One region of the Streptomyces erythrochromogenes genome, then DNA from elsewhere that is predicted to be linked to it. Evidence: riboswitches for the same ligand, from Rfam matches in the RefSeq annotation. Region 1 holds a riboswitch; the other holds the start of a gene.
The links. Region 1 has a riboswitch for ZMP and ZTP ahead of OHA91_RS07940 (bifunctional 5,10-methylenetetrahydrofolate dehydrogenase/5,10-methenyltetrahydrofolate cyclohydrolase). Riboswitches for the same ligand answer to the same signal wherever they lie in the genome.

Region 1 (9,814 bases):
GACGCCGTCAACGCCATGTTCGGCGGCACCTGGGGCGGCACCCTCGTCGCCTGCGCCGCCGTCGTCTCGATGGCCGGCGCCCTCAACGGCTGGACCCTGCTCAGCGCCCAGACCCCGTACGCCGCCGCCAAGGACGGGCTCTTCCCGCGGGCCTTCGAGAAGAAGCGGCGCGGCGTCCCCGTGGTCGGCGTCGTCGTCACGACCTCCCTGGCCTCCGCCCTGACCGTCTACAACTACACGGCCGGCTCCGACGGCGTCTTCGAGATCCTGGTCCTCGTCACCACCTTCACCGCGACCGTCCCCTACCTGCTCTCCACCGCCGCGCAGATCTACTTCCTGCTCTCCGGCCAGGGCGAGCGCGTCGGGCGGGGGCGCCTGGTCCGCGACGGCGCCCTCGCCGTCCTGGCCTTCGGCTTCTCCATGTGGCTGGTGGCCGGCTCCGGCTACGCCGCCGTCTACCAGGGCGTGCTCTTCCTCTTCGCCGGCGTCGCCGTCTATGCCGTGATGGCCGCCCGCAGGCAGCGGACAGTCGCCTGACCTGCGCGGTAGCGTGGAAGGACAGCGCCTTTAGGGGGCACGAAAGGGCCGCCATGTCCGCGATCAGAGAAAGCATCGAGATCGACCGCAGTCCCGAAGAGGTCTTCTCCTACGTGTCGGACGCCTCCCACCTGCCGGAGTGGCAGAAGAGCGCCGTGTCCGTCCGGGGCTCCGAGCACCCGGCCGTCGGCTCGCTCATCGCCGTACGGCGGCGCATCGGGCGGCGCGAGTTCCCGACGACCATGGAACTCACCGAGTACGACCCGCCCAGGAGCTGGCACCTGCACGGCATCGACGGCCCGGTCCGCGGCGACGTCCGGGGCACCGTCGAGCCCCTGGGCGACGGGACGCGCTCCCGGCTCACCCTGAGCCTCGACTTCGAGGGGCACGGCATCGGCAGGGTCCTCGTACCGCTCGTCGTGAAGCCTTACGCGCGCAAGGAGATGCCGCTGAACGAGGAGAAGCTCAAGCACCTCATCGAGACCTGAACCGGGCGGGCGTCCGGCGAAAAACCGGATGCCGGGCGGTGCGCGGTATGACCACACTGGCCGCACCACACACCGCCCCGCCCCGAAGGACCATCCCGCCCGTGCAGGCTGCCGTCACCGTCACCCCCGCCCAGATCCCCGAACTGCTGCTCGGCCTCGCCACCGTGCGGCCCGTTTTCCTCTGGGGGGCGCCCGGCATCGGGAAGTCCTCGCTCGTGCGGAAGTTCGCCGACTCCCTCGGCCTGGAGTGCGTCAGCCTCCTCGGCACGCAGCTCGCCCCCGAGGACCTGATCGGCGTACCGCAGATCCGCGACGGCCGCTCCGTCTTCTGCCCGCCCGAGGCCATCGCCCGCGACGAGCCGTACTGCCTCTTCCTCGACGAGCTCAACGCCGCGGGCCCGGACGTCCAGAAGGCCTTCTACTCGCTGATCCTCGACCGCCGGATCGGCTCCTACGAACTGCCCGCCGGCTCCATCGTCATCGGCGCGGGCAACCGTGCCACGGACAACGCGCTGGCCCGGCCCATCGCCTCCGCCCTGGTCAACCGCCTCACCCACGTCCACCTCCAGGCGTCCGCACAGGACTGGCTGGTCTGGGCCGGCGAGCACGGCATCCACCCGTGGGTCACCGACTACCTCACCGAGCGCCCCGACCACCTCTGGTCGCAGCCGCCCAAGACCGAGGAGCCCTTCTCCACCCCGCGCTCCTGGCACATGCTCTCCGACGCCCTGCACTCCTTCGGCACGGAGCTGGACGAGGAGACCCTCAAGGTGGTCGCCCACGGCACGCTCACCCCTGCGCACGCCGTCTCCTTCTGCGGCTACGCCAAGATCGTCCGCCACACCTTCGGCATCGAGGCCATCGTGAAGGGCGACGCCTCCTGGCCCGCCCGGCTCCAGGACCGCGACCTGCTCTACTACCTCGCGGAGGCCTTCCGCGGCCGCCTGCTCAAGGAGCTCCCGGCGCAGAAGGAACACGTCTCGCCCGCCCTGCGGCAGCACACGTACCGCTTCAAGTCGCTCCTCGTCCAGCTCGCCGAGATCTCCGTCGAGGTGGCCCAGACCGTCATCGCCGACGACGCCGACGGCCTGCCCGTGCTGCCCGGATGGTTCCTGATCGAGGCCGCCCGCGACATGCCCCGGCTGGTCGAGGCCCGCCGGTGAGCCGGAGCGGAAAGGCCCGGGCGAAGGCCGCCGCCAAGCCCGACCCGGCCACCCAGGCCTTCGCCGAGGGCCTGGCACTGGTCAAGCAGAACCCGGCCCTCGGCGCCCTCGACGGCAAGATCTGCCGCGAGGCCGGCTGCCCGGAGTCCCCGGACGGGGGCCTGGCCACCATCACCTCCAACGGCGTCGTCCACGTCCACCCCACCCGGCGGGCCGAGCCCCGGGAGTGGGCCTGGACGATCGCCCACGCCCTGCTCCACCTCGGCTTCGGCCACGTCCCCGCCGCCAAGGACGAGAACCGGACCCAGCCGGACCGCTTCGACCTCGCCGCCCGCTGCGCGGTCGTCAACCGCTTCCTGCTGACCTTCCCGGTCGGCCGCGCCCCCGACCACCTGCCCGCCGGTTACCCGGGCGGCGACGAGGACGAGCTCGCCGCCCGCTGGCGCCGCGACGGCATCCCGGCCGCCTACGAGCACTGCGGCACCGCCGGGCGCGCCCCCGACCAGGTCCTGACCACCTGGCGGACCTGGAGCACCGCCGTCCCCGACTGGCAGACCGCCTTCGCCGCCGCCCTGACCCGCAGCGTCTCCGCCGCCATGGACGTGGCCGGCGGCCGCCGTGACCGGACCACCGGCGAACGCGTGGCACAACGCCCCTGGGACCGGGCCCTGAACTGGTTCGTGTCCTCGTACCCGCTGCTCGGCGGGCTCGCCGCCGGCCTGACCGTCGTCGCCGACGCCGAGCTGGCCCGCGCCCAGGACATCGCCGTCGCCGCCGTCAGCGCCACCGCCGGGGAGATCTACATCAACCCGCTGCGCACCTTCGAGGACGACGAGTGGCGGTTCATCCTGGCCCACGAGATGCTGCACGCCGCCCTGCGCCACGGCGAGCGCCGCGGCGGCCGCGACCCGTACCTGCACAACGTCGCCGCCGACTACGTCGTCAACGACTGGCTGGTGGAGATGCGGATCGGCAGCATGCCCGAGGGGCTGCTGCACGACCCGGCGCTGCGCGGGCTCTCCGTCGAGGAGGTGTACGACCGGATCGCCACCGACCTGCGCCGGATGCGGCGCCTGGCCACCCTGCGCGGCAAGGGGGCCGGGGACATCCTGGGCGAGCCCCTCGCGCACGGCGCGGGGCGCCCGTACGCGGACCTCGACGATTTCTACCGGCGCGGCCTCGTCCAGGGCTTCGACCTGCACGTCCGCGACGGGCGCGGCCTGCTGCCCGCCGGGCTCGTCCAGGAGATCCGGGCCCTCGCCCACCCGCCCGTGCCCTGGGACGCCCGGCTCGCCCGCTGGTTCGACGAGTACGTGCCGAGGCCGGAGGCCGTACGGTCCTACGCCCGCCCGGCGCGCCGCCAGGCCTCGACCCCGGGCATCCCGCGCGCTGGCCGGTACTTCCCGCCCGAGGAGATCGCCCGCTGCACCTTCGGCGTGGTCCTCGACACCTCCGGGTCGATGAACGCCGCCCTGCTCGGCAAGGCGCTGGGAGCGATCGCCTCGTACGCCGAGGCCCGGGACGTACCGGCGGCGCGCGTCGTGTTCTGCGACGCGGCGCCGTACGACGCGGGCTACGTGCCGCCGACCGAGATCGCGGGCCGCGTCCGGGTCCGCGGCCGGGGCGGCACGGTGCTCCAGCCGGGCATCGACCTGCTCCAGCGGGCCGAGGACTTCCCGCCCGCGGCGCCGCTGCTGGTCATCACCGACGGCTGGTGCGACACCCTGCGCATCCGCCGCGAACACGCCTACCTGATCCCCCAGGGAGCCTCCCTCCCCTTCACCCCGAGGGGCCCGGTCTTCCGGCTGTCCTGAGACGCAGAACGCCCCCGGCCCGCGGATGCGCAGGTCGGGGGCGTGCTGGTGGAGATCGACTCAGTCGAGGTAGTCGCGCAGCACCTGCGAACGCGACGGGTGGCGCAGCTTCGACATGGTCTTCGACTCGATCTGGCGGATGCGCTCACGGGTGACCCCGTACACGCGGCCGATCTCGTCGAGGGTCTTCGGCTGGCCGTCGTTGAGGCCGTAGCGCATGGAGACCACGCCCGCCTCGCGCTCCGAGAGCGTGCCCAGGATCGACTGGAGCTGCTCCTGGAGGAAGGTGAAGGAGACCGCGTCCGCGGGCACGACGGCCTCGGAGTCCTCGATGAGGTCACCGAACTCGCTGTCGCCCTCCTCACCCAGCGGGGTGTGCAGGGAGATCGGCTCGCGGCCGTACTTCTGGACCTCGATGACCTTCTCGGGGGTCATGTCGAGTTCCTTGCCCAGCTCCTCCGGAGTGGGCTCCCGGCCGAGGTCCTGCAGCATCTGGCGCTGCACACGGGCGAGCTTGTTGATGATCTCGACCATGTGGACGGGGATGCGGATCGTGCGCGACTGGTCGGCCATGGCACGCGTGATCGCCTGCCGGATCCACCAGGTCGCGTACGTGGAGAACTTGAAGCCCTTGGTGTAGTCGAACTTCTCCACGGCGCGGATCAGGCCGACGTTGCCCTCCTGGATCAGGTCCAGGAAGAGCATGCCGCGGCCGGTGTAGCGCTTGGCGAGGGAGACCACGAGACGGAGGTTGGCCTCCAGCAGGTGGTTCTTCGCACGGCGGCCGTCCTCGACGAGGATCTCCAGCTCGCGCTTGAAGGCGGGCTTGTGGTCCTCCTCCTCTTCGAGCTTGTACTCGGAGAAGAGACCGGCCTCGATGCGCTTGGCGAGCTCGACCTCCTGCTCGGCGTTGAGGAGGGGCACCTTGCCAATGAGCTTGAGGTAGTCCTTGACCGGGTCGGCGGTGGCGCCGGCGACCATGACGGTCTGCGCCGGGGCGTCGTCCTCGTCGTCGTCGGACAGCACGAAGCCCTGGGCGCCGGCCTTGGGCGCCTCCTCCTCGGCCTCGTCGACGAGGTCCTCGGCCGCCCAGTCCTCGCCCTCGACGGCCGGGGTCTCGCCCTCGTCGGAGTCCTTGGCGCTGGTCTTCTTCGCCGCGGCGGTCTTCTTCACGGCGGTCTTCTTGGCGGCGGTCTTCTTGACCGTGCGCTTCTTCGGCTCGGCGGCGGCCTCGGCCGGCGCCGCCTCCGCAGCCGCGGCGGCCGACGGAGCGGATATCGCCGAGGCCGTGGACGTGACCGTGGTGGCCGCGGCCGGGGCCGCGGTCTTGCGCGCACCGATGGGGCGGGGCGCGGCGGCGGCCTTCTTGGCCACGGTGCGGGCGGGGGCGGCGGCAGCCTTGCGGGGCTTCTTCGCGGCAGCCTTGGTGGCAGGGGCCGCGCTGACGTGAAGGGCGACACCCTCCTCGTCGAGGACCTGGTTCAGGCTGCGCAGGACCCGCTTCCACTGGTCCACCGGGATGCGGCCGGCCTCGAAGGCCTGGCGCACGTCGTCACCGTTGATGTGACCCTGCTCGCGGCCGCGCTCGACGAGCGCGACGAGGGCCTCGGATTCGGCGATCTCCGGAGGGAACGTACGGGACGGGCTGAGCGACACAAGGAGCCTCTCGTTGCGAACAAATATGGGGTGGGCGGGACATCATCGCGCGAACTCGGGAAACAGACCCGAGGGGGGTCTGTATTCCGGGCCGCGCGAGGACACCTGTCGGTTCATCGCATGCCCGAGTCGATTCGTTACGCGCTGAATTGAGTGACCTGCGCCACGCTGCGACCGGGCAACCTGATCCGGCGTGGATCCGTCCGCCCTCCGTGTCAGCCCGTTTTGCGGGCTTCGATCAGGAAGCGGGCGGTGTGCGCGACGAACGGACCGTCGCGCTGGATCCGTTCGTGCAGCTCGCGCAAGCGGTCCCGGTACTGCCCGACCGTGAAGCCGGGCACCATCCAGATCACCTTCCGTAGAAAGTAGATCACGGCTCCGATGTCGTGGAACTCGGTGCGCAGCCGTTCGGAGCGCAGGTCCAGGACTTCAAGGCCCGCCTTCGTGGCGTCGGCGACCGCGTCGTCGGGGTGCCGGGCGCGCCGCACCTCCTCGGGCTGGGGCCCGAGAAAGAATTCGACGAGTTCGAAGACGCTCGCCGGGCCGACCTGCTGCGAGAGATACGTTCCGCCCGGTGTCAGCACCCGGGCGATCTCGTCCCACCAGATGGTCACCGGGTGTCGGCTGGTCACCAGCTCGAAGGCCTCGTCGCCGAAGGGCAGGGGCGGCTCGTCGGAGTCAGCGACCACCACCGCGCCCAGCGGGTGCAGCAGCCGGGTCGCCCGCTCGATATTGGGCGGCCAGGACTCCGTGGCCACCGTCAAGGGCGGCAGGGGACCGGACCCGGCGAGGACCTCGCCGCCGCCGGTCTGGATGTCCAGGGCCGACCGGACCCGGGCCAGGCGCTCGGCCAGCAGGCGCTGGTACCCCCAGGAAGGACGCTGCTCGGTGGCCCGCCCGTCGAGCCAGGAGAAGTCCCAGCCGTCCACGGACACGGACTCGGCCTCGGCGACAAGATGGTCGAAAGTACGCGTCATGTACTGATCGTCGCAGGTCGGGCGCCGGGCGACCACCGATTTGGTCGACTACAGTGGTCGGCGGGCCGTGACTGGCGTTCGGGTGGATCACCACCGGGGAGCGGCCCGGCGTACCGAGGACCTCCCGTACGTCGACTGCCGCGCGCCTGGGCGAACCGCGATCCGCGCACCGCGCACCGCAGCGACGTTCAGGAGATCCCGTGACGACCGCCCAGCAGACCGCCCCCGCCCCCGCCGCCGGCACCGCCCGGCCGATGGACGGCACCGCCCTCGCCCGCCGCATCTCGGAGCAGACCGCCGCCCTCGCGGCGAAGATCACCGAGCGCACCGGCACCGCGCCCTGCCTCGCGACCGTACTGGTCGGCGAGGACCCCGCCTCCGTCACCTACGTCCGCATGAAGCAGAACCGCTGCGCGAAGGCCGGGATCACCTCCCGCCACGTGGAGCTGCCGGCCTCGACCACCACGGAGGAGCTGGTCGCGGCGATCACGGCCCTGTCCGAGGACCCGGAGATCAGCGGCATCCTGCTCCAGCACCCCGTTCCGCACCACATCGACGAGCGCGCCGCCTTCGAGGCCATCGCCCCCGGCAAGGACGTGGACGGGGTCACCATGCACTCCTTCGCGGCCATGGGCTTCGGCCTGCCGGGCTTCGTCTCCTGCACCCCGGGCGGCATCATGCGCCTGCTCGCCGCGTACGACGTGGACCTGACCGGCAAGCACGCCGTGGTCGTCGGCCGCAGCGCGATCCTGGGCAAGCCGGCCGGGATGCTGCTGCTGGAGCAGAACGCCACCGTCACCTACTGCCACTCCCGTACCCAGGACCTGTCCTCGATCGTGCGCCAGGCGGACGTGCTGGTCGCGGCCGTCGGCAAGGCCGAGTTCATCCGGGGCGAGGACATCAAGCCGGGTGCCGTGGTCCTGGACGCCGGCTACAACGAGGGCAACGTCGGCGACGTCCACTTCGAGTCGGCGGCGGCCCGGGCCTCGCTGATCACGCCCGTGCCGGGCGGTGTCGGCCCGATGACCATCGCCGTCCTGCTGGAGCAGACCGTGCAGGCCGCCGCGGCGCAGGCCGGGCTGGACCTCGCCGAGCTCTGACCCGCCCCGCCGATACGCAAGCGCCCCGGACCCCCGGTCCGGGGCGCTGCCGTTTCCCGGCCGTCAGACGGACGTGCGGAACGCGTGGGCCAGGGCCGTCAGGGGGCGGTGGCCCAGGCGGTGCGGCTCCGGGAGCGGGGCCGGTCCCGCCCCGGATCCGCGGGCGGCGGCGGCCTTGAGGCGGCACGCGGCAGCCAGTACGGCCGCGTCCGCGACCGTGGCCGCCCGCGCGTCGTCCATGCCCCGGCCGCGGGCCTCCTCGTACGCGGCGGCGTGCACCCGGGGGTCGAACCAGCCGGCCAGCGCCAGGATGCCGTCGTCGATGACCGACTCGCGGTGGACGAGCCGGATCCGCACCGGGGACCACCAGGCCAGCGGTACGGTCCGGCCCTGGGCCGCGGCGAACCCGCGCAGCGCCTTCCACAGCGGGCGCAGCCGCCGGTACTCGCCGAAGGCCGTCCACGTCGCCGACCCGCCGACCAGCGGCACGACGAACCCGGCCCCGAGCAGCAGCGCGGAGGCCGACGCCAGGGGCGGCGCCACGTCCGTGGACAGGTACACGCAGTCACGGCCGACCCAGCGCGCGGCCACCGAGGCCCATTTCGCGACGAGGTAGGCCAGGTCCAGCAGCCCCGCGAGCACGATCAGGGCCAGCCCCGTGCGCAGCGGGCGCAGCGAGCGGTCCGCGCGCGCGAACCACTTCGCGCACAGCCAGGTCAGCGCCGAGGTGCCCAGCGTGTGCGCGACCAGGAAGCAGACGATCATCTCGCGGATCCACGGCGTCGTGGCGTAGTACGTGTCCAGGTCCCTGAGCCGTTCCACCGGCGCGTCGCCGATCACGAACAGGGCGACGATCGCCGCGGTGGCCGTGCCGAACACGGCCGAGGTCAGCCGGGTGGCCCGGCGCACGGCCGCGGGCGGCCCGCCGCGCCACTGCAGGACCAGGACGACGCACAGCCCGGAGAACACGGTGAGCAGGCCGAACACCAGGGGCGCGGAGAAGTTGACCACGCCGGTGCGGCGGTTGACCGCGGCGATCGTCGGCGGCGAGGCCAGGAAGGTGATGGGGGCGCCGACGACGAGCAGCGCGCAGGCGGTCCGGTTCAGCGGCTGGTCCCAGTTCCGGCGCAGCTTCGGAATCTTGATCAGCAGCGCCAGGACCATCAGGGAGCCGGGCAGGAGGAGCAGGGCGGTCTCGCCGCTCATCGGGCCTGTCCGACGGGGTCGGCTGGGCCGACCGGATCGGTTGCCGGACCGGTGGGGGCGCCGCCGCCCCCGCCCCCTCTGCCGGAGCCGGCGCCGGTGCCCGCTCCGGGCGTCGGGTCGAGCCCGGCGACGGCCCGCTCCGCGGCGGTGAGCGGCGGCGCCTTCAGCGCGCCCCGGTCGGAGGCGCGCATCACGTGCCAGACCACCGACGGGCGGAGCCAGTGGGTGGGCTCGATGCTCATGGTGAGGACGTTGAACAGGGCGGCGGTGAGCGCCTCGTCCGTGGTGGCTCCCGTCATCAGGCGGTTGACGTAGCCGTTCAGGACGTTGGTGCCGGCGCGCGGCTTCATCCCGGTGGCGCCCGGATAGAGGATGTCCTGCGACGTGGCGAGCTCCCAGGCGGTGCCGACCTGGGGCGCGATCACGCGCTGCGCCTCGCGGCCGATCCCGGGATGGGCCAGGCCCTTGCCCCGCAGCAGGGTGCGTACGGCCAGCAGTCCCTGGGCGGCGACGCTCATGCCCTGTCCGTACAGCGGGTTGAAGGTGGCGACGGAGTCGCCGACGGCGAAGAAGCCGTCGGGCAGCTCGGCCTTCTCGAAGTAGATCCGGCGGTTGGCGGTGCCCTGGGTGACGGCGACGTCCGTGAGGGGCTTGCGGCCCTCCAGGAGCTCGCCGACGATCGGGTCGCGGACGGACTTGGCGAACGGGATGAACGCGTCGGGGTCGCCGGTGGGCTGGCCGCCGCGGGTGCCGGACAGGGTGGCCTGCCACTGGCCGTTCTCGATGGGCACGATCGTGGCGGTCTGCCCGGGCACGGGCACCCGCGGGTCGGACTGCACGTTGACGATGGGGAAACCCATCTCGTGCGCGCCT
Region 2 (18,989 bases), 1.7 Mb from region 1:
AAGCCCGCCAACTTCCTGGACATCGGCGGTGGCGCCTCCGCCGCCGTCATGGCCAACGGTCTCGAGATCATCCTCGGGGACCCGGACGTCAAGTCCGTCTTCGTCAACGTCTTCGGTGGCATCACCGCGTGCGACGAGGTCGCCAACGGCATCGTCCAGGCGCTGGCCCTGCTGGAGGAGAAGGGCGAGGCGGTCACCAAGCCGCTCGTCGTCCGTCTCGACGGCAACAACGCCGAGCTGGGTCGCAAGATCCTCTCGGACGCCAACCACCCGCTGGTGCAGCGCGTGGACACCATGGACGGCGCGGCCGACAAGGCCGCCGAGCTCGCGGCTGCGAAGTAAGGGCAGAGGTCAAAGACTCACATGGCTATCTTCCTCAACAAGGACAGCAAGGTCATCGTCCAGGGCATGACCGGTGCCACGGGCATGAAGCACACCAAGCTGATGCTGGCTGACGGCACCAACATCGTCGGCGGCGTGAACCCGCGCAAGGCCGGCACGACCGTCGACTTCGACGGCACCGAGGTCCCGGTCTTCGGCTCCGTCGCCGAGGCGATGGAGAAGACGGGCGCCAACGTCTCCGTCCTCTTCGTCCCGCCGGCCTTCGCCAAGGCCGCCGTCGTCGAGGCCATCGACGCCGAGATCCCCCTGGCCGTCGTCATCACCGAGGGCATCGCGGTGCACGACTCCGCCGCCTTCTGGGCGTACGCGACCGCCAAGGGCAACAAGACCCGCATCATCGGCCCGAACTGCCCGGGTCTGATCACCCCCGGCCAGTCCAACGCCGGCATCATCCCGGGCGACATCACCAAGCCCGGCAAGATCGGTCTCGTGTCCAAGTCCGGCACGCTGACCTACCAGATGATGTACGAGCTCCGTGACATCGGCTTCACCTCCGCCGTCGGCATCGGTGGCGACCCGGTCATCGGCACCACGCACATCGACGCCCTGGAGGCCTTCGAGGCCGACCCGGAGACCGAGCTGATCGTCATGATCGGCGAGATCGGCGGCGACGCCGAGGAGCGCGCGGCGGACTTCATCGCGAAGAACGTCACCAAGCCGGTCGTCGGTTACGTCGCGGGCTTCACCGCCCCCGAGGGCAAGACCATGGGCCACGCCGGCGCCATCGTCTCCGGCTCCTCCGGCACCGCGCAGGCCAAGAAGGAGGCCCTCGAGGCCGCCGGCGTCAAGGTCGGCAAGACGCCGACCGAGACCGCCGAGCTCGCCCGCGCGATCCTGAACGCCGCTCAGTAAGCAGCGACCGTACGGCTGAACGGGCGTGGCCCGCACCCCTCGGGGTGCGGGCCACGCCCGTTCGCGTACGCGGTCTCACTCGATCTTCGGGGTGATGCGCGCCGGACCCGCCTGCGGATCCGCGCGCAGCTTGTCGTGGAGTTGCCTGCTCCGTTCGGTGAGCTGCTGCGGGCCGCTGAGCGCCGGCACCCCGGTCACGCTCTCGCCGGGTGCCGGCGGGGGGTCGTACCGGGTGGGCGCCGTCGTCGCCGTGTAGGCGGTGGCGGCCGTGATCATCGCGGTCAGGCCGAGCGTCGCCCGGGTCCACTGTCGGCCGCGCCGCTCGCCGCCGCCGCGGACCGCCGCCGCCGGGCGCGGGTCGAGCGGGAACGGCGGCCGCAGTGCGACGAGCCGCTCCCGCAGCGCCGCGGACTGCTTCTCGACCGGTACGTCGGCCAGTTCGGGGATCCGGGCGGCGAGGTCGGCGTGGGCGTGCAGGATGCGGTTGCCGGCGGCGAGGGTGGTGGCTTCCGTCTCGGCGGCGGTGTCGGGCAGGTCGAGGCCGACGCCGTCGTAGAGCAGGACGGTTCGGCGGTGGATCCGCGACAGGGCGAGCAGGGCGTCGAGCAGGATCCGGTCGGCGGGATCGGCGGGGGGCCGGTCGGGTCTGCGATGGGCGCGCCGGAACCGGTGCCAGGGGGAGAGCGCGTACTCGTACGCGATCGCACGCACCCAGCTCTCCGGGTCCGGGTCGGCGGCCACCTCGGGCCACTGGTCCCAGGCCCGGGTGAAGGCCCGGTGCACGGCCTCCAGGGCGAGGGCGCGGCGGCCGGTGAGCAGGTAGGCCTGCAGGGCGAGGACGGGTGCGGCCCGGTCGTACAGGGTGTCGAAGGCGTCGGCCGGTCCGTGGACGTGACGTACGGCCGGTCGGGTGACGGCTCCGTTCGCGCTGCTGCCGGTGTCGGGGACGTCGGTGGTGACCGCGGCCCCGTCCGGGGCGGCCGGGCTTCCCCCGGCCCCGGCCCCGGCCCCGGCCCCGGCCCCGGCCTCGGCTCCGGCACCGGGCGCCACCGCCACCGCCACCAGCAACGGGTCGGCAGAGTCGGCCCGGTCGGCCCGGTCCGGCGGCCCGGTCGTGTCCGCGGCCACCGGCAGCGCGGAGAGGCCGTCGAGGAACCGCGCGTACATGTCGTGCTTGCGGCCGCGCGGGTTCGTGCGCCCGGACTCCCAGTGCCGGACCGTCGCCACGGTGACGCCCACGGCCGCCGCGACCTCATCGAGCGTCAGTTCCGCGGCTTCGCGCAGTCTTCGGCGCTCCTGCGGGGTGGGCAGGTCCTCGACGCTTCGTGTCATCCCACACTCCCCGCGACCCGGCAGCCCTGAGCAATAAAGTACATAAACGTATATTGGGCGACACCACGGACATTCGCCTGTTACCCGCCCATAGCGCGTGTCGTTGGCACCATGGCGGGGTGACCCAAGTGACCGAACGCGGGACCCGGTTGTCGGCGGCCCCGCGAGCCGGCGTGCGGCGGCGTTCGCCGGCCGCCGCCGCATGCGTGGTGGGCGGCGCCGTGGCGGCCGGACTCGGGCTCGGCTTCCTCGCCGTGCTCGTCATCGTCCTGTGGATCAGTTCCCCCTATCCCGACAGCGGTCCCGGCGGGGCCCTGCACCTCGCCGCCGGGCTGTGGCTGCTCGCCCACGGGACCGAACTGCTGCGGTACGAGACGCTTTCCGGCGTCCCTGCACCCGTTGGTGTGACACCGCTGCTGCTCGTCGCGCTGCCCGTCCTGCTCATGCGGCGGGCCGCCCGGCTGGGCGGCGCTTCCGACGAGGAGGACGAGGAGGTGCTGCCCGCGACGGCGGTGTTCTCGGCCGTGCTCTGCGGATACCTCGCCGTCGGGGCGTTCGCCACGGTGTACGCCGCCGGCGGCCCGATGCCGGCCGACCCGATCAGCGCCGCCTGGCACGTCCCGCTGGTCGCCGTGCTGGCCGCCGCCGGCGGGGTGTGGGGAGCCAAGGGGCGGCCGCTCGGGCCGCTGCCGAACTGGCTGCCGGGGGGCGTACGGAGGGGGTTCGTGCGCCCGCGCTACGCGCTGGCGCTGCGGGCGGGCGCGGGCGGCGCCCTGGTGCTCCTGGGCGGTGGAGCGCTGCTCGTCGGCGCCTCGCTCGCCTGGCACGGCGCGCAGGTCCAGGCCTCGTTCCTTTCGCTGACCGGGGTGTGGTCGGGCCGGTTCGCGGTCCTGCTGCTCGCGCTCGCCCTGATCCCGAACGCCATGGTCTGGGGAGCGGCCTACGCCCTCGGCCCCGGCTTCGCCCTCGGCGCCGAGGTGACGGCCACCCCGCTGGGCTTCGCGGGCGCGCCCGCGCTGCCCCGGTTCCCGCTGCTGGAGGCCCTCCCGGCCGCGGGGCCGGGCACCCCGCTGACCTGGGCCGCCGCCGGGGTGCCGGTGGTCGCGGGGCTGGCGGTGGGCTGGTTCGCGGTACGCCGGGCGCGCGAGGTCTCGTACGGGGAGACCGCGCTCACGGCGGCCCTCGGGGCGCTGGTGTGCGGCGTGGCGATGGCCGGGCTCGCGGCGGTCTCGGCGGGGCCGCTGGGCTCGCGGAGGCTGGCCGAGTTCGGGCCGGTGTGGTGGGCCACGGGTGCGGCGGCCTTCGCGTGGACGCTGGTGCTGGCCGTGCCGGTGGCGGTGGGGGTGCACGCATGGCGCTACCGCCCGGCGGAAGGGCCGGTCGCGGTGGACGCGGATGCTCCGGTGGACGACGGCTGGCACGACAGCGGGGTGCGGGAGCTGCGGTGGGAGGCGATGCGGAAGGCGGCGGGGACGCTGGTTCCGGAGATCGTTCCCGAGCCGGCGCCTCTGGTGCCTCTGGGGCCTCCGGCGGTTCCGGCGGCTTCGGCACCTGCGGCACCTGCGGCACCTGCGGTGCGGGCGCGTCGGGCGGTGACCGTGGTGGCGGGGCTGGACCTTCGCCCGGGCCCGGGCCCGGCTCCGGTGGCACCGCCGGTTCCGCCCGGGCCGCCGCCGGTGATCGGGGTACGGGTGCTGGCCCGGCGGAAGCCGCCGGCCTAGCCGGCGCGGGGCCGTTGCGGGGCCTCCGCCCCCGAGCCCCCGCGCCGCGAACGTCGGCGGGGCGTGAAGAAAGGGGCTCCGACGCCGGGCTCCCGAGCCCCACCCGCCGGCGAGGCCGGAACGGCTACTGGGGGACCTTCAGGACCTTGCCGACGAAGTTGTCCGGGAGGAGGGTGTTGCACTGGAGTTCCGCCGTCTTGGTGAGGGCGTCGTCGCGGCAGACGTAGAAGTCCTTGTACGCGAGCTGCAGTGCGTACGTGCTCATGGCCAGCAGGATCGCCAGCGAGGCGGTGACCAGGCCGCTCACCGCCGCCGTGCGCTGCGGTCGGGCCGCCGGGCCCAGGGCGTCCAGGCCCTTCGGGGCGCCCGGCTCACCGACCGTCGCGGCCGGCTTGCCGCGCAGCGCGCTGATCCCCCAGTACAGGGCGAGCACGCCCAGCAGCAGGCCGACCGACGGAATTCCGAAGATCCCGAAGAAGAAGCCCCACATGCCCGCCAGCAGTGCGTAGCGGGCGCGGCGCTGGATCGGGTCCGTCGGGTCCCAGCGCGCCGGGCCGCGCTGCCCGCCCGAGTCCCCAGGGCCGTTCCCGTCGCCGTTCCCGCCGTCGTCGCCACCGCTGCGCGGCTGCCACGGCTGGTCGGGCCGGCCCTCCGGCGGGGCCGCGAAGGGGTTGTCGTCGGTGGGGGAGTCGGGCTGACGGCGGTCCGGCATCGGGTGTGTTACTTCCCCTGTGTCATGGACGTCACGAGGACATCGAGGCGAGGTGAGGCCAGTTTGCGGCTTGTACGCCAGACGCTACCGCCCGCCCGTCCCCCCGTCCCTCGGGGGCCGTCCGGTGTGCCGGTATCGTTGCAGGCGGTCGGCGCCTTCGTATGGTTCCCCGTATATCGGTACCCCGAAGTTTCGTATGACCACACAAAGACGAACACCGCAATTCCGCGAGAAAGGGCCTCCCATGGCCGCCTCCCGCCTGGTCGTGCTGGTCTCCGGTTCCGGCACCAACCTCCAGGCCCTGCTCGACGCCATCGACGCCCATCCCGGCGGACCCGAGGGCTTCGGTGCCGAAGTCGTCGCCGTGGGAGCCGACCGGGCGGACATCGTCGGCCTGGAGCGGGCGGAGAAGGCCGGGATCCCCACCTTCGTCTGCCCGGTGAAGGACTACGGGAGCCGCGCCGAGTGGGACGCCGCCCTCACCGCGGCGACCGACGCGCACGCGCCCGACCTCGTCGTGTCGGCCGGTTTCATGAAGATCGTGGGCAAGGAGTTCATCGACCGCTTCGGCGGCCGGTTCATCAACACCCACCCCGCCCTCCTCCCCTCCTTCCCCGGAGCGCACGGCGTGCGGGACGCGCTCGCCTACGGCGCGAAGGTCACGGGCTGCACGGTCCACTTCGTGGACAGCGGCGTGGACACCGGTCCGATCATCGCCCAGGGTGTGGTCGAGGTCCGGGACGAGGACGACGAAGCCGCTCTCCATGAGCGCATCAAGGAAGTCGAGCGACAGCTGCTCGTCGATGTCGTGGGGCGCCTGGCCCGGCACGGCTACCGCATTGAGGGACGAAAGGTAACAATCCAGTGACCGCCGCAGACACCGCAGCGAGCAACGACCCGACCACGACCCAGCGGCCGATCCGTCGTGCGCTCATCAGCGTCTACGACAAGACGGGACTGGAAGAGCTGGCCCGCGGCCTGCACGAGGCGGGCGTCGCGCTCGTCTCCACGGGCTCCACCGCCTCGAAGATCGCCGCCGCCGGGGTGCCCGTCACCAAGGTGGAGGAGCTGACCGGCTTCCCCGAGTGCCTCGACGGCCGGGTCAAGACCCTGCACCCGCGCGTGCACGCCGGCATCCTCGCCGACCTGCGTCTGGAGGACCACCGCAACCAGCTCGCCGAGCTGGGCGTCGAGCCCTTCGACCTCGTCGTCGTCAACCTGTACCCGTTCCTGGCCACCGTCCAGTCGGGTGCCACCGAGGACGAGTGCGTCGAGCAGATCGACATCGGCGGTCCGTCGATGGTCCGCGCCGCCGCCAAGAACCACCCGTCGGTCGCCGTGGTCACCAGCCCCGAGCGGTACGCCGACGTGATCGCCGCGGCCCAGGGCGGCGGCTTCGACCTCACCGCCCGCAAGCGGCTGGCGGCCGAGGCCTTCCAGCACACCGCCGCCTACGACGTGGCCGTCGCCTCCTGGTTCACGAACGCGTACGCCCCGGAGGGCGAGGAGGGCGCGCTGCCCGAGTTCCTCGCCGGCGCCTGGGAGCGCAAGTCCACCCTGCGCTACGGCGAGAACCCGCACCAGGCCGCCGCCCTCTACACGGACGGCCAGCCGGGCGGGCTCGCCAACGCCGAGCAGCTGCACGGCAAGGAGATGTCCTTCAACAACTACGTGGACACCGAGGCCGCGCGGCGCGCCGCCTACGACCACGAAGAGCCGTGCGTCGCGATCATCAAGCACGCCAACCCGTGCGGGATCGCCGTCGGCGCGGACGTCGCCGCCGCCCACCGCAAGGCGCACGCCTGCGACCCGCTGTCGGCGTTCGGCGGTGTCATCGCCGTCAACCGCCCGGTGACCGTCGAGCTCGCCGAGCAGGTCGCGGAGATCTTCACCGAGGTCATCGCCGCCCCCGCCTACGAGGACGGCGCGGTCGAGGTCCTGGCGAAGAAGAAGAACATCCGCGTCCTGAAGGTGGACGGCACCCCGCACCAGCCGGGCGACCTCAAGCCCATCAGCGGCGGTGCGCTGCTCCAGCAGAGCGACCTCTTCCAGGCCGAGGGCGACGACCCGGCCAACTGGACGCTGGCCACCGGCGACGCCCTGTCCCCGGCGGAGCTCGCCGAGCTGGCCTTCGCGTGGCGGGCCTGCCGGGCCGTCAAGTCGAACGCGATCCTGCTCGCCAAGGACGGCGCCTCGGTCGGCGTCGGCATGGGCCAGGTCAACCGCGTCGACTCGGCGAAGCTCGCCGTCGAGCGGGCCGGAGCCGAGCGCGCGCAGGGCTCGTACGCCGCCTCCGACGCCTTCTTCCCCTTCCCGGACGGCCTGGAGATCCTGACCGCCGCGGGCATCAAGGCCGTGGTCCAGCCGGGCGGTTCGGTCCGTGACGAGCAGGTCGTCGAGGCCGCGCAGAAGGCCGGCGTGACCATGTACTTCACCGGGACCCGGCACTTCTTCCACTGAGTCCGGCCCACCCCGACACGGCGGAGGGGCGGCTCAGTACTGGGGACGGCGGAAGTAGTCCCCGGCCTTGGCGAGGCCGATGACGATCGTGAGGCCGAGGGCGAGGGAGACCACGGACGGCAGCACGGAGATGACGGTGAGGCCGCCGGAGCCCGTGGTGTGCTCGCTCGCGCCGAGCGCGACCAGGTTCAGCAGGATGCCGAGAACGGCGAAGAGGGTCTGGACCGAGCCGTAGATGATGCCGGAGACGCGTACTCCGCCACGTCCCTTGCCCATCTTGGCCGCGGTCAGGATGGGCCACAGGGAGAAGCCGATGAACAGGAGGCCCAGGACGACGCCCGCGGTGCCCGCGATGGCGCCCGCGTCCTCGGCGGAGGAGCTGGAGGAGTCCGAGAGCGCCGCGGCGAACACGGCACCGCCGATGATGACGAACAGGCCGCCCAGCGCCTGCAGGGCACCCATGACGAAGAGGATGACGCGAGCGGCCTTCGCCCCGCCCGGCATCTCCATCTGGGCCCCGGGGTAGCCGCCCGGGTATCCGGCGGGGCCGCCGGGGTAGGCCTGCGGGGCCTGCTGCGGGTAGGCGTAGCCGCCGCCCTGCGGCGGGATGCCCTGCGGGGCCTGCTGCGGGTAGCCGTAGCCGGGCTGGCCCTGCGGCTGCTGTCCGTACGGATTGTGCGGGTCGCCGAAACTCATCTGGGGTGTTCCTCCGTGGAAGTGCGGGGACGCACGGCAATGAGCGCGGAGGAATCCTGCACGGTGCGGTCCGCCCCCCGGCACTGCCCGCGGCACTCAGTCGTTTCATCGTGGTCCGACCGGCGAGACCTTGTCCAGTTGGTTGGCATGCGAGCCGGTCACTTGTTGTGCAAGTGCAATGAACCCTACGGTTCCGCGAGCACCTTGACTGGAACCTGGGCCACCTCATCCGGGAGGATGGGGGTATGACCGCCCAGATTCTCGATGGCAAGGCCACCGCGGCCGCGATCAAGTCCGAACTGACCGCCCGTGTGGCGGCCCTGAAGGCCCGGGGCATCACCCCCGGCCTCGGCACCCTGCTGGTCGGCGACGATCCGGGCAGCCGCTGGTACGTCAACGGCAAGCACAAGGACTGCGCCGAGGTCGGCATCGCCTCCATCCAGCGCGAACTGCCCGCGACGGCCTCCCAGGAGGACATCGAGGAGGTCGTGCGGGAGCTCAACGCCAACCCGCAGTGCACGGGCTACATCGTCCAACTCCCGCTCCCCAAGGGCATCGACACCAACCGGGTCCTGGAGCTGATGGACCCGCTGAAGGACGCCGACGGCCTGCACCCGACCTCCCTGGGCCGGCTCGTGCTGAACGAGCCGGGCCCGCTGCCCTGCACCCCGTACGGGATCGTCGAACTGCTGCGCCACCACGGTGTCGAGATCAACGGCGCACACGTCGTCGTCCTCGGCCGCGGGATCACCGTCGGCCGGTCCATCGGCCTGCTGCTGACCCGCAAGTCCGAGAACGCCACCGTCACGCTGTGCCACACCGGTACGCGCGACCTCTCCGGGCTGCTGCGCCAGGCGGACATCATCGTCGCCGCGGCCGGCGTCCCGCACCTGGTCAAGCCCGAGGACGTGAAGCCCGGCGCGGCCGTGCTCGACGTGGGTGTCAGCCGCGACGAGGCCGGGAAGATCGTCGGTGACGTGCACCCCGGCGTCGCCGAGGTCGCCGCGTGGATCTCGCCGAACCCGGGCGGGGTCGGCCCGATGACCCGCGCCCAGCTGCTCGTCAACGTCGTCGAGGCGGCGGAGCGGACCGGCAGTGCGCGCTGAACCGGGCGCCGATCACGTGAACGGGAGCGGCGCGGCCAAGTCCCGCCGCTTCCCCTCCGTCACGCGGGACACGGCCCGCCCCGAGGGGAGCGGCCGCGCCGTCCCCGGGGCCGTGTCCACGCCCGCCCGCCAGTGGCCGATGCTCAGCGTGCTCGCCGCGACCGCGGTGGGGCTGCTGACCACCGCGCTCGGGCAGGCCCGGGCCGGGTGCCTGGTGATCGGTGTGGCCCTGATCGCGGCGGCGGTGCTGCGGCGCGTGCTGCCCTCGGTGGGGATGCTCGCGGTGCGCTCCCGCTTCACCGACATGATCACTTACGGACTGCTGGGAGTGGCGATCACGCTGCTCGCGCTGGTGATGGAGCCCAGGCCGCTGCTGGAGATCCCGTTCCTGGAGAGCGCGGTCCGCTTCACCGTGCGCTGACCGTGCCGGGCGCGCCGAGTGTGCCGGGCGCGCCGGGCGCGGTGAGGACCGCCAGCGCGGCCGCGACGGCCGGCCGGTTCTCGGTGCCCGACCGACCAGGACGTCCAGCGTCCGCCCCGGGCCCGGCAGCTGCCGTACGGCGGTGCCGGGCGGCGGGGCGTCGCACAGCAGTCCCGGCAGGATCGAGACGGCCTGGCCGGTGGCGACGAGCCACAGCCCGGCGGGATTCGACGCCGTACCGGTCGCCCGAGCGGCGAACGCCTACGCCAAGTCGATCGAGGGCCACCGGACGGGCCAGATCTCCTGGTCGAACAGAAGTCCTGGAATCGACTTGACCTTCGAAACGCCGGAGCCGTGTGCCGCTCACCACAGGGACCCGGGGGTTGGCCCGCGCCCGGGTCGGATAGCCTGACCGCGGATGTCTCTTCACGTCAAGATTTACAGGGGAGCGGCGTCCTCCAGCACATGGGGCAGGGACGCCCCACCGCCAGCTGTCTAACGGAGAAGGCCATGACCCGCACTCCTGTGAATGTCACCGTCACCGGCGCCGCCGGCCAGATCGGCTACGCGCTGCTCTTCCGTATCGCGTCCGGTCACCTGCTCGGCGCGGACGTGCCGGTCAAGCTCCGGCTCCTGGAGATCCCCCAGGGCATGAAGGCCGCCGAGGGCACCGCCATGGAGCTCGACGACTGCGCCTTCCCGCTGCTCGCCGGCATCGACATCTTCGACGACCCGAACAAGGGCTTCGAGGGCGCCAACGTCGCGCTGCTCGTCGGCGCCCGTCCGCGCACCGCGGGCATGGAGCGCGGCGACCTGCTCGCCGCCAACGGCGGCATCTTCAAGCCGCAGGGCCAGGCCATCAACGCGCACGCCGCGGACGACATCAAGGTCCTGGTCGTGGGCAACCCGGCCAACACCAACGCGCTCATCGCGCAGGCCTCCGCCCCGGACGTACCGGCCGAGCGCTTCACCGCGATGACCCGCCTGGACCACAACCGCGCGATCTCGCAGCTGGCAGCCAAGACCGGTGCCGCCGTCTCCGACATCAAGCGCCTGACGATCTGGGGCAACCACTCGGCGACCCAGTACCCGGACATCTTCCACGCGGAGATCGCCGGCAAGAACGCCGCCGAGGTCGTGGGCGACCAGGCGTGGCTCGCCGACACCTTCATCCCGACCGTCGCCAAGCGCGGCGCCGCGATCATCGACGCCCGTGGCGCGTCCTCGGCCGCCTCGGCCGCCAACGCCGCCATCGACCACGTCCACACCTGGGTCAACGGCACCGCCGAGGGCGACTGGACCTCGATGGGCATCCCGTCCGACGGCTCCTACGGCGTCCCGGCCGGTCTGATCTCCTCCTTCCCCGTCACCTGCAAGGACGGCAAGTACGAGATCGTCCAGGGCCTGGACGTCAACGAGTTCTCCCGCGCCCGCATCGACGCCTCCGTCCAGGAGCTGTCGGAGGAGCGCGACGCGGTCCGCGAGCTCGGCCTGATCTGATCCACCGCTCCTCGCCGAGGAGCGCGGACACCCCCGCCACCTCGGCAACCAGTACGAACCGAAGCGCCCCGGCCCATCAGGCCGGGGCGCTTCGGCGTGCTTCCGCCCGTGCCGCAGGCGCCGGGCGCGGGCCCTCCGGCCGGGCCTGGCCGGGGCATGGGGCTCCGGCTCCGGTCAGGCCTTGTACATGCCCGGCTTGTAGTGGCCCGGCACCATGCGGGTGGTCACACCGAAGCGGTTCCACACGTTGATCGTCGCGATGACGGTGATCAGCTGGGCCAGCTCGCGCTCCTCGAAGTGCGCGGCGGCCTTCTCGAACACCTCGTCGGGCACGAAACCGTCGGTCAGGACGGTGACGGCCTCGGTGAGCTCGATCGCCGCGAGCTCCTTCTCGGTGTAGAAGTGCCGCGACTCCTCCCAGGCGCCCAGCTGCACGATGCGCTCGACGCTCTCACCGGCGGCGATCGCGTCCTTGGTGTGCATGTCGAGGCAGAACGCGCAGTGGTTGACCTGCGAGGCGCGGATCTTGACGAGCTCGACGAGGGACGGATCCAGGCCCTTCTTGGAGGCGATCTCCAGGGCCAGGACGGCCTTGTAGGCCTCGGGGGCGAGCTTCGCCATGTTCAGGCGCGGGGTGTGCTCGGGGGCGTGGGAGTGGGAGTGCGAGGGGGTCTGCTGGTTTTCAGCGGTGGTGGTCACGCGTTCCACCGTAGGAGGCAGGCGGCCCGCCGGTATGGTCCATATTCATGACGGATTCCTGGGCCACTTTCGGTGCCGACCTGCATCTGGACCTCTCCGCCGGGCGCGGCCTGCGGGCCGGGCTCACCGAGGCCCTGCGCGAGGCCGCGCGCAGCGGGCGGCTGGCGGCCGGCACCCGGCTCCCGTCGTCCCGCACCCTCGCGGCCGACCTGGGCATCGCCAGGAACACGGTCGCCGAGGCGTACGCCGAGCTCGTCGCCGAGGGCTGGCTCACGGCCCGGCAGGGCTCCGGCACCCGGGTCGCCGAGCGGGCGCGCCCGCGCCGCCCCGCGGCCGCCGCCCCCGTACGGCGTCCCGCGCGCGGTGGGCCCGCGTACAGCCTGATCCCCGGCACCCCCGACCTGGGCGGCTTCCCCCGCGCGGCCTGGCTGTCGGCTGCCCGGCGGGCGCTGACCGCCGCACCGAACGAGGCCTTCGGCTACGCCACCGACGGGCGCGGCCGCGTCGAGCTGCGGCAGGCGCTGGCGGGGTACCTGGCGCGGGCGCGCGGGGTGTACGCCGACCCGGACCGGATCGTGCTGTGCGCGGGGTTCCTGCACGGGCTGAAACTGCTCGCGGCGGTGCTGCGGGCGCGACGGGTGCGGGAGGTGGCCGTGGAGGGGTACGGCCTGGACTTCCACCGGGACGAGCTGGCGCGGGCCGGGCTGCGGACCAGGCCGCTCGGGGTGGACGGCGACGGGGCCCGTACGGGGGAGCTGACCGCGGCGGCGGGCGCGGTGCTGCTGACCCCGGCCCACCAGTTCCCGACGGGCGCGGCCCTGACCCCGGCACGCCGGGCGGCCGCGGTCGACTGGGCCCGGTCCACCGGCGGGCTGATCCTGGAGGACGACTACGACGGCGAGTTCCGTTACGACAGGCAGCCCGTGGGAGCCCTGCAGGGACTGGACCCGGACCGGGTGGTGTACCTCGGAACCGCCAGCAAGTCCCTCGCCCCGGGGCTGCGGATGGGCTGGATGGTGCTCCCGCCGGGCCTGCCGGAGGAGGTGGCCGCCGCGAAGGGGTACACGGACTGGACCTCCAGCACGCTGGACCAGCTGACGCTGGCGGAGTTCATCGAATCCGGGGCGTACGACCGGCACGTGCGCGGGATGCGGCTGCGCTACCGGCAGCGGCGGGACGAGCTGGTGGCAGCGGTGGCCGGTCGGGTGGCGGGGGTCTCGGGGATCGCGGCGGGCCTGCACGCGGTGCTGGACCTGCCGGCGGGCACGGAGCGGTCGGTGCTGCAGTCGGCGGCCTGGCACGACCTGGCCCTGCACGGCCTGTCCGCCTTCCGCCACCCGCGGGCCGAGCTCGCGCCGCGGGACGCGCTGGTCGTCGGCTACGGGACGCCGTCGGACAGCGCCTGGTCCCCGACCCTCGCGGCGCTGGCCGCCTCGCTGCCGTGATCCTGCGGTGTGCCCGGCGCGGCCGGAAGACCCGGGGCTCCGCCCCGGACCCGCGCCTCAAACGCCGGCGGGGCTGGAGTTCGGCCCCGGCGGCGACTTCGGTTCGCCGAAGCGGGACAGGGCCAGGGAGCCGGCGACCGCCACCGCGAAGCCCGTCACCGCCAGCCACGCCAGGCCCTCCCGGGTGCGGTCGCCGAGCCAGACCACGCCCACCACCGCCGGGCCGATCGTCTCGCCGAGCACCAGGCCCGCCGTCGCGACCGTCACCGAGCCCCGCGCCAGCGCCGAGGTGAGGAGCAGGAACCCCGCCGCCCCGCCCAGAAGGAGCGCGTACAGGGCGGGGTTGCCGAAGTCCCACACCGAGTCGATGAGCCGCACCGAGACCTCCACCACGCCGAAGCCCGTGCCCGACCCCAGACCGAGGACCAGCGCCCGCGGTCCGTCCGGCAGGCCGCCCGCGACCGCGCCGACCAGCAGCACCAGTACCGCCACCCCCAGCAGCCCCAGCTTCAGCGCGAGGGAACCCGTCCCGCTGCCCTCCTCCCCCGAGGCGAGCCCCAGCATCAGCAGCCCCAGGCACACCACGCCCACCGCGCCCCACTCCGCCCGGGACAACCGCACCGCCATCAGCCGCGACGCGACCACCGCCGTCACGGCCAGACTGGCGGCCAGCGCGGCCCCGACCACGTAGATGGGCACGTGCCGCAGCGCGACGATCTGCAGGACGAATCCGGCGCCGTCCAGGCCGAGGCCCAGCACGTAGCGCCACTGCCGCGCGGCCCGCAGGAGCAGCGCCGCGTCCACCCCGGACCCGCTGCCCGGTTCCACCGACCGCGTCGCGACGGCCTGCAGAACGGACGCCGTACCGAAGCACACCGCCGCACCCAGCGCGCAAATCATCCCAATCAGCACGAACTGACTCTAGGTCACGGATCTCACGGCGGCCGGATTCCATCGGCCGGTGAGCCCGCTCTACTCTGTCGGGAGCACGCCAGGCCCCAGGGGGAGCAGCAGACATGGACATCAGCAGCACCAACCAGCGCCGTATGCGCTCCGGCGCCGTCGCCCTCGGAGGCATGGGCCTGCTCGCGGCCACCCTCGTGGCCTGCGGCAGCAGCGACGAGCCGGACCGCCGCTGCGCGTCCCGCTCCACGCTGGACCACCTGAACAGCAAGGAGTGCAAGACCGGCGGAACCGGCGCCTACTACTACGGCGGCCACGTCAACAACGGCAAGGTCACCGGCGGCAGCTTTGACAAGTCCGCGGTCACCCGCGGCGGCATCGGCGGCCACTCCAGCTCCAGCGGCGGCTGATCACACGATGCAGCGGCACACCATCGAGCCCCGGCCCGGCTGGCAGAAGACCGTCGAGGAGCAGGGGCTGATCTACCCCCTCACCCGCTACCCCGACGACTCGCTGCGCCCCTACTGGGACGAGAGCGCCTACTACTCCTTCACCCTCCCCGAGGTCGAGGCGCTGGAGAACGTCGTCGAGGAACTGCACGCCATGTGCCTGGCCGCTGCCGCGCACATCGTCGAGCACGACCGCTTCGCCGACCTCGGCATCACGGACCCCAAGCTCGCCGCGCTGATCGCCGAGTCATGGCGCCGCCGTGCCGAGCAGCCCTCCCTCTACGGCCGGTTCGACCTGCGCTACGACGGCACCGGCAGCCCGGCCAAGATGCTGGAGTACAACGCCGACACCCCCACCTCCCTGGTGGAGGCGGCCAGCCCGCAGTGGTTCTGGATGGAGGAGCGGTTCCCCGGCGCCGACCAGTGGAACTCCCTCCACGAGCGCCTCGTCGACGCCTGGCGCCGCCAGGCGGAGCTGCTGGCGCCCGGCCCGCTGCACTTCGCGCACTCCGAGACCGACGAGCTCGGCGAGGACCTGATGACGGTCGCCTACCTCCAGGAGACCGCCGACCAGGCCGGCCTGGAGACGCACGCCCTGTCGGTGGAGCAGATCGGCTGGGACAGCCTGTCCGGCCGGTTCGTCGACGAGAAGCTGCGCTTCATCCGCAGCTGCTTCAAGCTCTACCCGTGGGAGTGGCTGGCCACGGACGAGTTCGGCCCGCAGGTCCTCGGCACCTACGACCACGGCGGCGGCTCCGGCACCACCTGCTGGATCGAGCCGCTGTGGAAGATGCTGCTCTCCAACAAGGCGCTGCTCGCCATCCTGTGGGAGCTCTTCCCGGAGCACCCGAACCTGCTGCCCGCCTACCTCGACGGTCCGCGCGAGCTGGCCGGGCCCGGATCGGCCGGCTACGTGGCCAAGCCCCTCCTCGGCCGCGAGGGCGCGGGCGTCACCCTGCACGGGCCGGGCCCGGACGGCGAGCCGTTCGTACCGGAGCCGGGGGAGCGGTACTGCTTCCAGGGACTGGCCCCGCTGCCCGACTTCGACGGCAACCGGGTGGTGCTCGGCGCGTGGGTCGTCGAGGACGAGGCGGCGGGGCTCGGCATCCGCGAATCGGCGGGGCCGGTCACGGACGAGTACGCCCGCTTCCTGCCCCACGTCATCCTCTAGCTCGGTCGGTGCTCGGCGCGTCCTACGCGCCGAGCACCGACCGGAGTTGGTCCAGGCCCCAGTCCAGGTCCTCCTTGGTGATCACCAGCGGCGGGGCGATCCGGATCGTCGAGCCGTGGGTGTCCTTCACCAGCACCCCGAGCTCCATCAGCTTCTCGGAGATCTCCCGGCCCGTCCCGCGGGAGGGGTCGATGTCGACGCCCGCCCACAGCCCGCGGCCGCGGACCGCGGTCACGGCGCCCCCGCCGACGAGCAGGTTCAGCTCGTGGTGGAGGTGGTCGCCCAGTTCCGTGGCCCGCTGCTGGAACTCGCCGGTCCGCAGCATCGCGATCACCTCCAGGGCGACGGCGCACGCGAGCGGGTTCCCGCCGAAGGTGGACCCGTGCTGGCCGGGCCCGAAGACGCCCAGCACGTCCCGGTCGGCGACCACCGCCGACACCGGAACCACACCGCCGCCGAGCGCCTTGCCGAGGATGTAGACGTCCGGGACGACCCCCTCGTGCTCACAGGCGAAGGTCCGGCCGGTCCGGCCGAGCCCCGACTGGATCTCGTCGGCCATGAAGAGGACGTTCCGCTCGCGGGTCAGCTCCCGTACGCCGGTCAGGTAACCGGCGGGCGGCACCAGCACCCCCGCCTCGCCCTGGATCGGCTCCAGCAGCACGGCCACGGTGTTCTCGGTGACGGCGTGCGACAGCGCGGTGAGGTCCCCGTACGGGACGATCTCGAAGCCCGGCGTGTACGGGCCGAAGTGGTCGCGGGCGTCGTGGTCCGTCGAGAAGGAGACGATCGTCGTGGTCCGGCCGTGGAAGTTGTCGGCGGCCACCACGATCTTGGCGTGCCCGTCCGGGACGCCCTTGACCTCGTAGCCCCACTTGCGGGCGGTCTTCACCGCCGTCTCCACGGCCTCCGCACCGGTGTTCATGGGGAGCACCATCTCCTTGCCGCACAGCGCGGCGAGTTCGGTGCAGAAGTCGGCGAACCGGTCGTGGTGGAAGGCGCGCGAGGTGAGCGTGACCCGCTCCAGCTGGTCCCGCGCGGCGTCGATCAGACGGCGGTTGCCGTGCCCGAAGTTGAGCGCGGAGTACCCGGCGAGCATGTCGAGGTATCTGCGGCCCTCCACGTCGGTCATCCACGCGCCTTCCGCGGACGCGACGACGACGGGCAGCGGGTGGTAGTTGTGCGCGCTGTGCGCGTCGGCGGAGCGGATGGCATCAGCTGTTGTCGACACGGGGTCTCCGATCGTCCGTCTGGCCGGTGAAGCGGTGACGAGGGTGGCGTCACCTTCTTATCGTCGCTCGTATCCCGGACGCAGAAACCTGTTCCGCGGCGCGCCCGCTAAGGTGTTCGGTACGCACGGCGACTGGCGTACGGAGAACCAACTCCGGGGGAGTCGTGCGCGCTCGACCGCATACAGGGCCGCTCGCCTGGGCCTCGCGGGGTACCGATCACATCGACCCCGGAGGAGCCCGCCGTGTCCGCGAGCCGCCATCCCGCCCTGTCCGCGACCGACCCCGACCTGGCGTCCTACGTCGCCGCGGAGGAAGTCCTCCAGGCGGAGACCCTGCGCCTGATCCCCAGCGAGAACTACGTGTCCGCGGCCGTTCTCGAAGCCTCAGGCACCGTGCTGCAGAACAAGTACAGCGAGGGCTACCCCGGCCGCCGCTACTACGAGGGCCAGCAGAACATCGACCGGGTCGAGGCCCTGGCGGTCGAGCGGGCCAAGGGCCTGTTCGGCGTGGACCACGCCAACGTGCAGCCGTACTCCGGCTCGCCGGCCAACCTGGCCGTCTACCTGGCCTTCGCGCAGCCCGGCGACACGGTCATGGGCATGGCCCTGCCGATGGGAGGCCACCTGACGCACGGTTGGGGCGTCTCGGCGACGGGCTCGTGGTTCCGCGGCGTGCAGTACGGCGTCCGTGCCGACACCGGCCTGATCGACTACGACGCGGTGCGCGAGCTGGCCCTCGCCGAGCGGCCCAAGCTGATCTTCTGCGGCGGCACCGCCCTGCCGAGGACCATCGACTTCGCCGCCTTCTCGGAGATCGCGCGCGAGGCGGGCTCGGTCCTGGTCGCGGACGTCGCCCACATCGCCGGCCTGATCGCGGGCGGCGCGCACCCGTCCCCGGCGGGGCACGTGGACGTCATCTCCACCACGACGCACAAGACCCTGCGCGGTCCGCGCGGCGCGATGCTGATGTGCCGCGAGGAGCACGCGAAGGCGATCGACAAGGCCGTCTTCCCCGGCCTGCAGGGCGGTCCGCACAACCAGACGACAGCCGGCATCGCGGTGGCGCTGCACGAGGCGGCGCAGCCGTCCTTCGTCCGGTACGCGCACGCGGTCGTCGCCAATGCCAAGGCGCTCGCCGCGGCGCTGCTGGAGCGGGGCTTCGACCTGGTCTCGGGCGGTACGGACAACCACCTGATCCTGATCGACCTGACGGGCAAGGACGTGCCGGGCAAGGTCGCGGCCAAGGCCCTGGACCGGGCGGGGATCGTCGTGAACTACAACACGGTCCCGTTCGACCCGCGCAAGCCGTTCGATCCCTCTGGGGTGCGGATCGGTACGCCGTCGCTGACGTCGCGTGGGCTGTCCGCGGAGCACATGCCGGTGGTGGCGGACTGGATCTCGCGCGCGGTGGACGCCGCCGCGAAGGGAGACGAGCGGGCCCTCGGCGCGATCCGTGCGGAGGTGCGGGACCTGATGGCCGCCTTCCCGGCCCCGGGCCTGCCGCTGTCGTAGCCCCGCGGCACCGCTGCCGGGGCTCCGCCCCCGGACCCCCGCGCCTCACACGCCGGCGGGGCTGGAACGCAGCCCCGCCGGCGTCGCGCGGCGGACGAAACCGGCCGACAGCGGGCACGAGCCCGCCGCGCACCTGAGAGAATGGGGCCATGGCTTCTGATCGTCCTCGCGCGCTCTCCGGCATCCAGCCCACCTCCGGTTCGTTCCACCTCGGGAACTACCTCGGAGCCATCCGCCAGTACGTCGCCCTCCAGGAGACGCACGACGCGTTCTACATGGTCGTCGACCTGCACGCGATCACCATGCCCCAGGATCCGAAGGACCTGCGCGCGAACACCCGCCTCTCCGCCGCGCAGCTGCTGGCCGCCGGCCTGGACCCC

Region 2: another riboswitch for ZMP and ZTP. It lies ahead of OHA91_RS15190 (serine hydroxymethyltransferase); the one in region 1 lies ahead of OHA91_RS07940 (bifunctional 5,10-methylenetetrahydrofolate dehydrogenase/5,10-methenyltetrahydrofolate cyclohydrolase).

The regions. Positions count from the first base shown of each region.
Region 1 covers NZ_CP108036.1:1,695,576-1,705,389, reverse strand. The annotation lists gene OHA91_RS07970 (amino acid permease) at 1-537, shown strand, start outside; gene OHA91_RS07965 (SRPBCC family protein) at 591-1,025, shown strand; gene OHA91_RS07960 (ATP-binding protein) at 1,127-2,188, shown strand; gene OHA91_RS07955 (vWA domain-containing protein) at 2,131-4,002, shown strand; gene OHA91_RS07950 (RNA polymerase sigma factor) at 4,063-5,658, opposite strand; gene OHA91_RS07945 (methyltransferase domain-containing protein) at 5,874-6,635, opposite strand; ZMP/ZTP riboswitch at 6,693-6,794, shown strand; gene OHA91_RS07940 (bifunctional 5,10-methylenetetrahydrofolate dehydrogenase/5,10-methenyltetrahydrofolate cyclohydrolase) at 6,890-7,735, shown strand; gene OHA91_RS07935 (MAB_1171c family putative transporter) at 7,799-8,941, opposite strand; gene OHA91_RS07930 (NAD(P)/FAD-dependent oxidoreductase) at 8,938-9,814, opposite strand, start outside.
Region 2 covers NZ_CP108036.1:3,394,418-3,413,406, reverse strand. The annotation lists gene sucC (ADP-forming succinate--CoA ligase subunit beta) at 1-342, shown strand, start outside; gene sucD (succinate--CoA ligase subunit alpha) at 364-1,254, shown strand; gene OHA91_RS15265 (helix-turn-helix domain-containing protein) at 1,330-2,586, opposite strand; gene OHA91_RS15260 (cell division protein PerM) at 2,706-4,307, shown strand; gene OHA91_RS15255 (hypothetical protein) at 4,432-5,019, opposite strand; gene purN (phosphoribosylglycinamide formyltransferase) at 5,264-5,887, shown strand; gene purH (bifunctional phosphoribosylaminoimidazolecarboxamide formyltransferase/IMP cyclohydrolase) at 5,884-7,479, shown strand; gene OHA91_RS15240 (hypothetical protein) at 7,513-8,175, opposite strand; gene OHA91_RS15235 (bifunctional methylenetetrahydrofolate dehydrogenase/methenyltetrahydrofolate cyclohydrolase) at 8,421-9,281, shown strand; gene OHA91_RS15230 (DUF3017 domain-containing protein) at 9,271-9,702, shown strand; gene OHA91_RS15225 (malate dehydrogenase) at 10,213-11,202, shown strand; gene OHA91_RS15220 (carboxymuconolactone decarboxylase family protein) at 11,377-11,823, opposite strand; gene pdxR (MocR-like pyridoxine biosynthesis transcription factor PdxR) at 11,949-13,346, shown strand; gene OHA91_RS15210 (DMT family protein) at 13,404-14,246, opposite strand; gene OHA91_RS15205 (hypothetical protein) at 14,363-14,659, shown strand; gene OHA91_RS15200 (glutathionylspermidine synthase family protein) at 14,667-15,869, shown strand; gene rocD (ornithine--oxo-acid transaminase) at 15,892-17,097, opposite strand; ZMP/ZTP riboswitch at 17,216-17,306, shown strand; gene OHA91_RS15190 (serine hydroxymethyltransferase) at 17,341-18,609, shown strand; gene trpS (tryptophan--tRNA ligase) at 18,759-18,989, shown strand, end outside.